3 regions of the Achromobacter sp. FW305-C-28 genome follow, and region 3 is predicted to be linked to each of the others. Evidence: predicted binding sites of a transcription regulator. Region 3 holds the regulator's gene; each other region holds the start of a gene.
The links. Region 3 encodes HrcA, which represses chaperone genes, less so after heat shock. Its sites were predicted from a motif close to TTAGCACTCNNNNNNNNNGAGTGCTAA; they were not measured.

Region 1: the regulator HrcA is predicted to act here: its motif matches at 1,604-1,630, upstream of rpoH (RNA polymerase sigma factor RpoH).
Region 2: the regulator HrcA is predicted to act here: its motif matches at 1,940-1,966, upstream of groES (co-chaperone GroES).

What each region holds. Positions count from the first base shown of each region.
Region 1 is NZ_JBYSYL010000009.1:295,619-298,897, forward strand. Features, by position in the region: gene fghA (S-formylglutathione hydrolase) at 1-641, shown strand, start outside; gene AC3WMR_RS22210 (hypothetical protein) at 737-1,426, shown strand; gene rpoH (RNA polymerase sigma factor RpoH) at 1,641-2,561, shown strand; gene cpdA (3',5'-cyclic-AMP phosphodiesterase) at 2,959-3,279, opposite strand, start outside.
Region 2 is NZ_JBYSYL010000005.1:60,071-63,349, forward strand. Features, by position in the region: gene groL (chaperonin GroEL) at 1-1,558, opposite strand, end outside; gene groES (co-chaperone GroES) at 1,596-1,883, opposite strand; gene AC3WMR_RS14550 (class I SAM-dependent methyltransferase) at 2,495-3,109, opposite strand; gene AC3WMR_RS14555 (prolyl-tRNA synthetase associated domain-containing protein) at 3,171-3,279, opposite strand, start outside.
Region 3 is NZ_JBYSYL010000001.1:166,444-169,722, forward strand. Features, by position in the region: gene AC3WMR_RS00795 (NAD kinase) at 1-720, opposite strand, end outside; gene hrcA (heat-inducible transcriptional repressor HrcA) at 864-1,868, shown strand; gene hemH (ferrochelatase) at 1,914-3,005, shown strand; gene AC3WMR_RS00810 (hypothetical protein) at 3,018-3,251, shown strand.

The DNA of each region.
Region 1 (3,279 bases), on a different contig from region 3:
AACTGGGCGTGATGCTGGTGGCGCCCGACACCAGCCCGCGCGGCGCCAACGTGCCTGGCGAAGATGAAAGCTGGGACCTGGGCACCGGCGCCGGCTTCTACGTGGATGCGACCACTGCGCTCTGGCGCGGCCACTACCGCATGGACAGTTACGTCACCCGGGAACTGCACGGCATCATCACCCGCGCCCTGCCCGGCGACGCTGCGCGAGTCGGCCTTTTCGGCCACTCGATGGGCGGCCATGGCGCCCTGGTGCTGGCACTGCGCAACCCGGGCCAGTACCGTTCGGTGTCGGCCTTTGCGCCCATCGCCGCGCCCAGCCAGTGCCCCTGGGGCAAGAAGGCGTTCGGCGCCTACCTGGGCGACAACCCGGATGACTGGGCGGCCTACGACGCTTCCCGCTTGATGGCTGGCCTGCGCCAGCCCTTCCCCGGCGGCATCCTGGTCGACCAGGGCGCCGCCGACCAGTTCCTGGCCGAACAGTTGTATCCCGAGGTATTCGAGGCCGCCTGCGCCGCTGCCGACCAGCCACTGACGCTGCGTCGCCAGGACGGCTACGACCACGGCTACTACTTCATCTCGACGTTCATCGAAGATCACATCCGGTTTCACGTCGAACGGCTTGGAAAACCGGCCGTCTGAGGCCCCGCTTCTATACTGGGCAGCCTGCCGCGGCAGGCTGCCGGCGCCCGGTGCGCCACTGCCTGCCCCGGCGTTCTCGTTAAGGACCGCCTGATTTGATCAACGGAATCGCTCCCTTCGTCTGGATCCTGCTGGCCGCGATCGTCCTGTTCCTGCCGGGCATCGCGATGCTGCTGGGCAAGGGCGGCCCGCGCGACGAGCGCGGCCGTCGTACCTTCCAGTTCCGCCCGGTGCGGCGCCTGTTCGGCCTGATGCTGTTGCTGTTGGGCGGCGTGTCCGGCTTGCTGGCCTTGTCGCTGGTGCAGTTCTTCAGGCTGACCACTGACCAGCCGGTTGCCCGGATCGAGGCACACCAACAGGCCGACGGCCAGTTCCAGGTCAGCGCCACCGCGCCGGGCGTGGGCGCCCGGCAATATGTGTTGTACGGCGACCAGTGGCAGATCGACGCGCGCGTCGTGCGCTGGCGCCTGCCGGCCCTGATGGCCGGCGTGCCGCCGCTGTATCGCCTTGAACGCCTGTCCGGTCGCTACAGCGACACGGCGCGCGAAGCCTCGGCCACGCGCTCGGTGCACGCCCTGGACGACTGGCCCGCGCCGGATCTGGGCCAACTCAAGCAAAGTTTCCCGAACTGGTTCCCCTTCGTCGATGTCCAATTCGGCAGTGCGGCCTACATGCCGCTTTTCGACGGCGCGAAGTACCAGGTCTTCCTGGACCCCCGAGGCGCCCTGTTCGTCCGCCCGGACGGCGAGTCCACCGCCGAGGGTTTGAAGCGCCTGGGTTGGTAGGGGCGTGAACCCCGGGGGTGGAGCCCCCACGCTGCACGCGCTTCGCGCGCTTGCTGCCTCCCGTGGGGGCTGCCCGCCCTTGGGGCGGCCCGGCGGGCGGGCGGCTTTGCTTCCGCAGGGCAAAATAAATAGGGACGCACTTAGCGAAGGAAACTTTGACGCGCCGCAATAGTCGAATTAGCACTCCCTTTACTAGAGTGCTAACATCGAATCCATGTCTTTACCCCTTCGCTTTCCGGAGACCGCCGCTATGAAACAACCCAGTACCTCGTTGGCCGCTTCCGGCAACGCCCTGGCGTTGGCCATTGCCAATCCGGGCGCACTCGGCACGATCGACGCGTACATTTCCGCAGTCAATCGCCTGCCGGTCCTGTCCGCCGAGCGCGAGACCGAACTGGGCCGTCGCCTGCGCGACCAGGAAGACCTGGGCGCCGCGCGCGAACTCGTGCTGTCGCACCTGCGCCTGGTGGTGTCGGTGGCTCGCCAGTACCTGGGCTATGGGTTGCCCCACGCCGACCTGATCCAGGAAGGCAACGTCGGCCTGATGAAGGCCGTGAAGCGCTTCGACCCCGAGCGCGGCGTGCGCCTGGTGTCGTTCGCCGTGCACTGGATCAAGGCCGAAATCCACGAATACATCATTCGCAACTGGCGTCTGGTCAAGGTGGCGACCACCAAGGCCCAGCGCAAGCTGTTCTTCAACCTGCGCAGCATGCGCCCCGACGGCCAGACGCTCGACCCCGAACAGGTCGATCACATCGCGCGCGAACTCAATGTGCGCCGCGAAGACGTCAGCGAAATGGAAGTGCGCCTGTCCGGCCGCGACATGTCGCTTGAAAACCAGGACGACGATGACGACAGCTACGCGCCCATCGCGTACCTGTCCGACGAAGGCCGCCAGGAACCGACCCGCGTGCTGGAACGCGCCGCGCGCGACCAGCTGCAAAGCTCGGGCCTGTCCGGCGCCCTCGAAGCCCTGGACCCGCGCTCGCGCCGCATCGTCGAAGCCCGCTGGCTGCAAGACGACGGTGGCGCCACGCTGCACGAGCTGGCGCAGGAATTCGGCGTGTCCGCCGAACGCATCCGCCAGATCGAAGCGGCCGCACTGAAGAAAATGCGCGGCAACCTCGCCGCCTGATCCTGCATTCGCGCCACGCAAAGGGCTGCCTTGGGCAGCCCTTTTCTTTTGCCGGCGCCGCCCGCGCGTGTACGACGTTGCCCATAGCGGCAGTGCGATGAGAGACGTCAATAAATTGATACAAATTCATCGCGAAATAATGCGCGATTCCAGAAACTTAATGAGGTGCGCACCGCCTAACTCCACGTAGACCGCAAACTTTGGTTGGCAGTCTTGTCATCCGTCTCGGCTTCTCCTCTTTCCCCTCCCCTATGAGACGGATGCTTGCGGGGCACCACGCATATGGTGCCCCGTTTTTTATTGCGCGCGCGAAATGCATCGCGTGACGCGATGTCGCGCAAGGGGTACCGCGTGATGGGGAATGGTCTTTGGATGGCGGACGACAAGTCCGAAGCGTCTATGCCGCCTGCGCGCTGCCCGGCTCGGCCTGCGCCGTGTGCCACAGCGCATCCTGCACGCGGCGCACGCCGGTGGCCATCGAGCCATCTTGGTAGAGCTTGATCCAGCGATAGCCCGGCGCCAGGTTGTCCACCACGTGCTTGCCGTCTCGAATGCTGAACTGAAAGCAGGTGGACGGGGTGGCCAGCATGCGCAGGTTGTGCCGGCGGCGATCGAATTCGTGGTGCACGTGGCCCCACAGCAGCACGCGCACCTGCGGCCAGCGCGTCAGCAGCTTGAACAGCGCCTGCGGGTTGTCGATCATCATCGAGTCGTGCCA
Region 2 (3,279 bases), on a different contig from region 3:
CGGCTTCGGCCGTCAGCAGCAGGCTGGCGACGGAGGCAGCGTTTTGCAGGGCGGTGCGGGTCACCTTGGTGGGATCCAGCACGCCTTGCTCGACCAGGTCGGTGTACTCGCCGGTCGCGGCGTTGTAGCCGTAGTTGCCCTTGCCGTTCAGCACGTTGCTGACCACGACGCTGGCTTCTTCGCCGGCGTTCGTGACGATGGTGCGCAGGGGCTCTTCCACAGCGCGCAGGATCAGCTTGATACCGGCGTTCTGGTCAGGCGTGTCGCCCTTCAGGTCAGCGATAGCTTGCTTGGCACGCAGCAGAGCCACGCCGCCACCAGCCACGACGCCTTCTTCCACAGCAGCGCGGGTAGCGTGCAGGGCATCTTCGACGCGGGCCTTCTTTTCCTTCATTTCGACTTCGGTGGCAGCGCCAACGCGAATCACGGCAACGCCGCCGGCCAGCTTGGCCACGCGCTCTTGCAGCTTTTCACGGTCGTAGTCGGACGTGGCTTCTTCGATCTGGATACGGACTTGCTTGACGCGAGCCTCGATCGACTTGCTGTCGCCAGCGCCGTCGATGATCGTGGTGTTTTCCTTGCCCACTTCGATGCGCTTGGCTTGGCCCAGTTCAGCCAGGCCGGCCTTTTCCAGCGACATGCCGGTTTCTTCGGAGATCACCGTGCCGCCCGTCAGGATGGCGATGTCTTCCAGCATGGCCTTGCGGCGGTCGCCGAAGCCCGGGGCCTTGACGGCGGTGGTCTTCAGGATGCCACGGATGTTGTTCACCACCAGGGTGGCCAGCGCTTCGCCTTCGACGTCTTCGGCGATGATCAGCAGCGGACGGCTCGACTTGGCGACTTGTTCCAGCACGGGCAGCAGGTCACGGATGTTGCTGATCTTCTTGTCGAAGATCAGGACAAACGGGTCTTCCAGCACGGCAACTTGCTTTTCCGGGCTGTTGATGAAGTAGGGCGACAGGTAGCCGCGGTCGAATTGCATGCCTTCGACGACGTCCAGCTCGTTTTCCAGCGACTTGCCGTCTTCGACGGTGATGACGCCTTCCTTGCCGACCTTGTCCATCGCGTCAGCGATGATCTGGCCGATGGACGAATCGCTGTTGGCCGAGATCGAGCCGACTTGAGCGATTTCCTTGCTGGTCGTGACCGGCTTGGATTGCTTCTTCAGTTCGGCGACGGCGGCGGCGACAGCCTTGTCGATGCCGCGCTTCAGGTCGATCGGGTTGAAACCGGCGGCAACGTACTTCAGGCCTTCCTGAACGATGGCCTGGGCCAGCACGGTGGCGGTGGTGGTGCCGTCACCGGCGTTGTCGGAGGTCTTGGAGGCAACGTCCTTGACCAGTTGGGCGCCGATGTTCTCGAACTTGTCCTTCAGTTCGATTTCCTTGGCGACGGACACGCCGTCCTTGGTCACGGTCGGGGCGCCGAACGAGCGCTCCAGCACGACGTTGCGACCCTTGGGGCCCAGGGTGGTCTTGACAGCGTTGGCGAGGACATTCACGCCGCGGACGATACGCACACGGGCGTCGTCACCGAACAATACTTGCTTGGCAGCCATTTGTTAGCTTCCTTCGAAAATTCGTTTGAGGCAGGGTTTACTGGACCACGGCGAGGATTTCGTCCTCGCGGATGACGAGCAGCTCTTCGCCGTCAACCTTCACGGACTGGCCGGCGTACTTGCCGAACAGAACCTTGTCGCCAGCCTTCAGGTCGACCGGCAGAATCTTGCCGTCTTCGGTCTTCTTGCCGGGGCCGACGGCCACGACTTCACCCTGGTCGGGCTTTTCAGCGGCGCTGTCGGGGATGACGATGCCCGACGCAGTCTTGCGCTCGTTTTCGAGGCGTTTGACGATCACGCGATCGCCCAGGGGACGCAAGGCCATGAGGAACTCCTGTTACTTAAGAAGAAAGTGAATGATCGGGTTGGCCCGGGAGACTGTTAGCACTCACCGGAGTCGAGTGCTAATTATAGGGATGATGTGGTGGGGTTCAAGGGGGCGAGGGTGGGCTGTTACATCTTGGGGGGGCAGCAGGTGGGTCTGAAGAATGTAACTGCGCAGAGCGTCCCCCGTTGTCGATGTCGAAATTCATCCAACTTGGGATTTACGTCATCCAGTTTGGGAATCGAGAATTTTCGATATACAAGCGCTGGCGCGGCCTCCAGCCCGATTTCGCCCTGGAGGTCCGATTTCCTGTGTCACAGTAGGGCGATCCGCCGTTCTCCCGGTATGGTGCCTTTGCCTGCGGCTAGCACTGCGACGCGTCAAACGACGCCCGCCAGGACCTGCTTTGGCCGTGTACGCCAAAGACGGCTGTCAAACCACGGTCGTTCTCTACCTGGTCTGCTATTGGACGACGGGCCGCTTCCGACCCGTTGCGGTCACTGGTTGAACTGGGTTTTTTTACTCTAAGGCCGGTCAGGCGAGACTCGCGAAGACGAGATCTTTTTGACCTTGTGTTGGAGGGCTATGCCGACCGCCTGGCAGATCAAGGATCACTTCCGTTTAAATAGACAGTAAATGAACTCTTGGCTGGTCCCGAACGGTGTCAGATGGGATTCAAGTCGACTGTCAAGCAGATCGAAGCCCGATTCAAACTCTGCATGGAGGCTCTCGGCATCGTATTGCCTGGTATCGAATCCGCTACATTTGAGAGGACCTGAAGGGCCAAATGTAGCGACGATGGCATAGCCATCAGCCTTCAATGACTGTATCGCTCGCGTCACGTATGCTTCACGATCCGCTCTGTCAGTCAAGAAATGGAATACCGCACGATCGTGCCAAACGTCATAGCGAGACTTGGGCAGAGAGGCAACGGTCAAATCTGCAACCATCCATTCCACGCTCATTGACCTTGGTCCTAACCGTGCTCGCATCGCTTCAACGGCGTGCTCGGAGATATCCAGCACAGTCAAGTGCTCGTAACCGAGAGCCAGTAAGTCATCCGCCAATGTGGCCTCACCGCCGCCCACATCGATAATGGCGGACTCTGGCGCCGAAGCCACTTGCTGGATCATGTGCAACGACGTGTCCAGATGAGCGGCGTACCAACTCACCGCATTCGGGGATTTGGTGCGGTAGATATTGTCCCAGTGGTTCTTGTCGCTCATGCCTGGTTCTCCATCGATGTTGGCGAAGTTACAGCCCGGCTTGCGCCCCTTGGAGCGCACGCTAGTCCTGCGCCGTACCCGACACCACGACGTCCTCGTCGAAGTCAATGATCAGAGGGTCTCGCCCGCAGGATCGAATGAATCGGACGAGCTCGTTGGGATGTATCCCG
Region 3 (3,279 bases):
ACCGACTTCGACGCGGCCCATGGCCGTCAGCGTCATGTTCAGCACGCCGCTGTCGGGGATGACGATGGGGCGGTTGGACAAGGTCTGGGGCGCCACCGGCACCAGCACCATGGCGTTCATGCCGGGGTGCAGAATGGGGCCGTTGGCCGACAGCGCGTAGGCGGTCGAGCCGGTGGGCGTGGCGATGATCAGGCCGTCGGCGCGCTGCGTGTACATGAAGGCGCCGTCGAGTTCGACGCGAACTTCGATCATGCCGCCGCGCCCGGCGCGGTTCAGCACCACGTCGTTCAGGGCCGTGGCGGAATACATTTTCTGGTTGCCCCGCCAGACGCTGCCTTCGAGCAGCATGCGGGCTTCGATCTGGTAGCTGCCTTCCAGCACGCGCGCCAGCGCGCCGTGTGCATCTTGCAGCGGGATGTCGGTGATGAAGCCCAGGCGGCCATGGTTGATGCCCACCAGCGGCACGCCGTAGGGCGCCAGGTGGCGCGCGGCGCCCAGCACGGTGCCGTCGCCGCCCATCACGACCGCGAGCGATGCGCTCTGGCCGATCTGTTCGAGCGTGGCGACCGGGTATTCGGTCAGGCCGGTGTTGCGGGCGGTGTCGGCATCGACCAGCACCTGCCTGCCCGCTTGCGTCAGCGCGTGCGCAAGCGCTCTTAGCGGGGCGTCCAGGCCGGTGTCCTGGTATCTGCCGATCAGCGCGACGGTAGGAAAGTGCATGGTGGCAAGGCGAATCTGAAAAGCCAAACAGCGAAGGCGAAATCGGCCCGATAAGCGGCCGCTTAGCCGATTATATGGGGCCGCATATCGGTTGGCGGGACAAAAATCGCCTTAATTGGAAAAGATTCCCTAAAATACACGCTATGGATGACCGCGCACGCGCATTACTGAAGGCGTTGATCGAACGCTACATCGCCGATGGGCAACCAGTCGGTTCGCGGACGCTTTCGAAAGTTTTCGATCTGTCGCCCGCCACCATCCGCAATGTCATGGCGGATCTGGAAGAGCTGGGACTGATCCACAGTCCGCATACGTCGGCGGGGCGCGTCCCCACGCCGCGCGGATACCGCATGTTCGTCGATTCCCTGCTGGCGGTGCAGTCCTATCAGATTCAGCCCCACAACATGGGCGAGATGCTGTCGGCGGCCGAACCCACCCGCGCAGTCAATGCCGCGGCGGCGTTGCTGTCGAACCTGACGCAGTTCGCTGGCGTTGTGCTCACGCCCAAGCGGGCCCAGGTGTTTCGCCAGATCGAATTCATCCGCCTGTCCGACAAGCGCGTCTTGCTGATCATCGTCACCCCCGATGGCGACGTCCAGAACCGCATCCTGTTCGTGCAGCGCGACTACGTCGAAGCCGAATTGCTGGAAGCCGGCAATTTCTTCAACATCCATTTCGCCGGCAAGTCGTTCGACGCGGTGCGCCGCACCCTGTCCACCGAACTGGCGCAACTGCGCGAAGACATCTCGCGCCTGATGCAGGCTGCGGTCGAGGCCAGCGCCGAGGCCGCCGAAGACGGCGACGCCGTGGTCATTTCCGGCGAACGCAAGCTCCTGGACGTGACCGACATCGCGTCCGACATGGACCGCCTGCGCAAGATGTTCTCGCTGTTCGAAAAGAAAACCGACCTGCTGCAACTGCTGGACGTGTCCAGCCGGGCGCAGGGTGTGCAGATCTACATCGGCGGCGATTCCCAACTGGTGCCGATGGAAGAAGTCTCGGTCATCACCGCGCCCTACGGCGTGGACGGCAAGGTGGTCGGCACGCTCGGCGTGATCGGCCCCACCCGCATGGCCTACGAACGCGTCATTCCCATCGTGGACATCACGGCGCGTCTCTTGTCCAACGCCCTCAGCCACAACCAGTAGTTCCATTCGAACCGACATCCTCCTTGCGGAGGAAGGGGAGTTTTTGTGTTTCTTCGCCTGTTCAAGTATCTCTGGCCTGAACGCTACCTGCCCGAAACCGAGCAGGACGATCCTTTCAACGAGGACCCGCCGCCGCGGGGCCCGGGCAAGGTCGGCGTGCTGCTGGTGAACCTGGGCACGCCGGACACCCCCAGCAAGAAAGACATCCGCAAGTACCTGGGCGAGTTCCTGTCGGACCCGCGTGTGATCGAGATCCCGCGCTACCTCTGGAAGCCGATCCTGCACGGGCTGGTGCTGACCATGCGGCCCAAGAAGCTCGAGCCGCGCTACGCCGGCGTCTGGCTCAAGGAAGGTTCGCCCCTGATGGTCTACAGCCGTCGCCAGGCCGAAGGCGTGCAGGCGGCCCTGACGGCGGCTGGCGTCGACGCGGTGGTGGAACTGGGCATGCGCTATGGCAATCCGTCGATTCCCGACGCGATATCGCGCCTGCGGGCAAAAGGCTGCGAACGCATCCTGACCGTGCCGCTCTACCCTCAATACGCCGCCAGCACCACGGCCACCGTGGTCGATGCCGTTACGCGCCATGCCGGGCGCCTGCGCGACCAGCCGGAACTGCGATTCATCAAGCGCTTCCACGAAGAACCTGCCTACCTGGATTCCCTGGCCGCCCGCATCGAGGCCTATTGGGCCGAACATGGCCGGCCGCAGAAGCTGGTCATGAGCTTTCATGGCCTGCCGCGCTATTCCATCGAGCTGGGCGACCCCTATTACCGCGACTGCATGGAAACCGCCCGGCTGCTGTCGCAGCGCCTGTCGCTGCCGCGCGAGCAGATTGAAGTGACCTTCCAGAGCCGCTTCGGCACCGCCCGCTGGCTCGAACCCTATACCGAACCCACGCTCAAGGCGCTGGCCGCGTCGGGCGTGACCGAGGTGGATGTGGTGTGTCCGGGATTTGTGGCAGACTGTCTGGAAACCCTGGAAGAGATCAGCCTGGAATGCCGCGACGCCTTTATCGGGGCCGGCGGCAAGCAGTTCCGTTACATTCCGGCGATCAACGACGATCCGGCCTGGATCGCAGGGTTGGCCAGCCTGGTGGAACGGCACTTGCAGGGGTGGCCCACGCATCCACGGACTTGAAGGAGAGGGCGCATGCACCATGATCCCAAGACGGGCAAGATTGTGAAAAAGGGGCGCGTCAGCACCCCAGTCGATGAAGATCAGGTCGAACACGAGCTGGACGAAGCGCTGGCCGAGACTTTTCCGGCCAGCGACCCGATCGCCATCAACCCCGAACCCGACGACGATCCCCGGGTCGACCGCGCCCTGAAGGAAAGCTTTCCCGCCAGCGACGCAGTTGCACCGGCGCAGCCGCACAAGAAATGACCTGATCGGCGGGCGGGGGAATATTTGC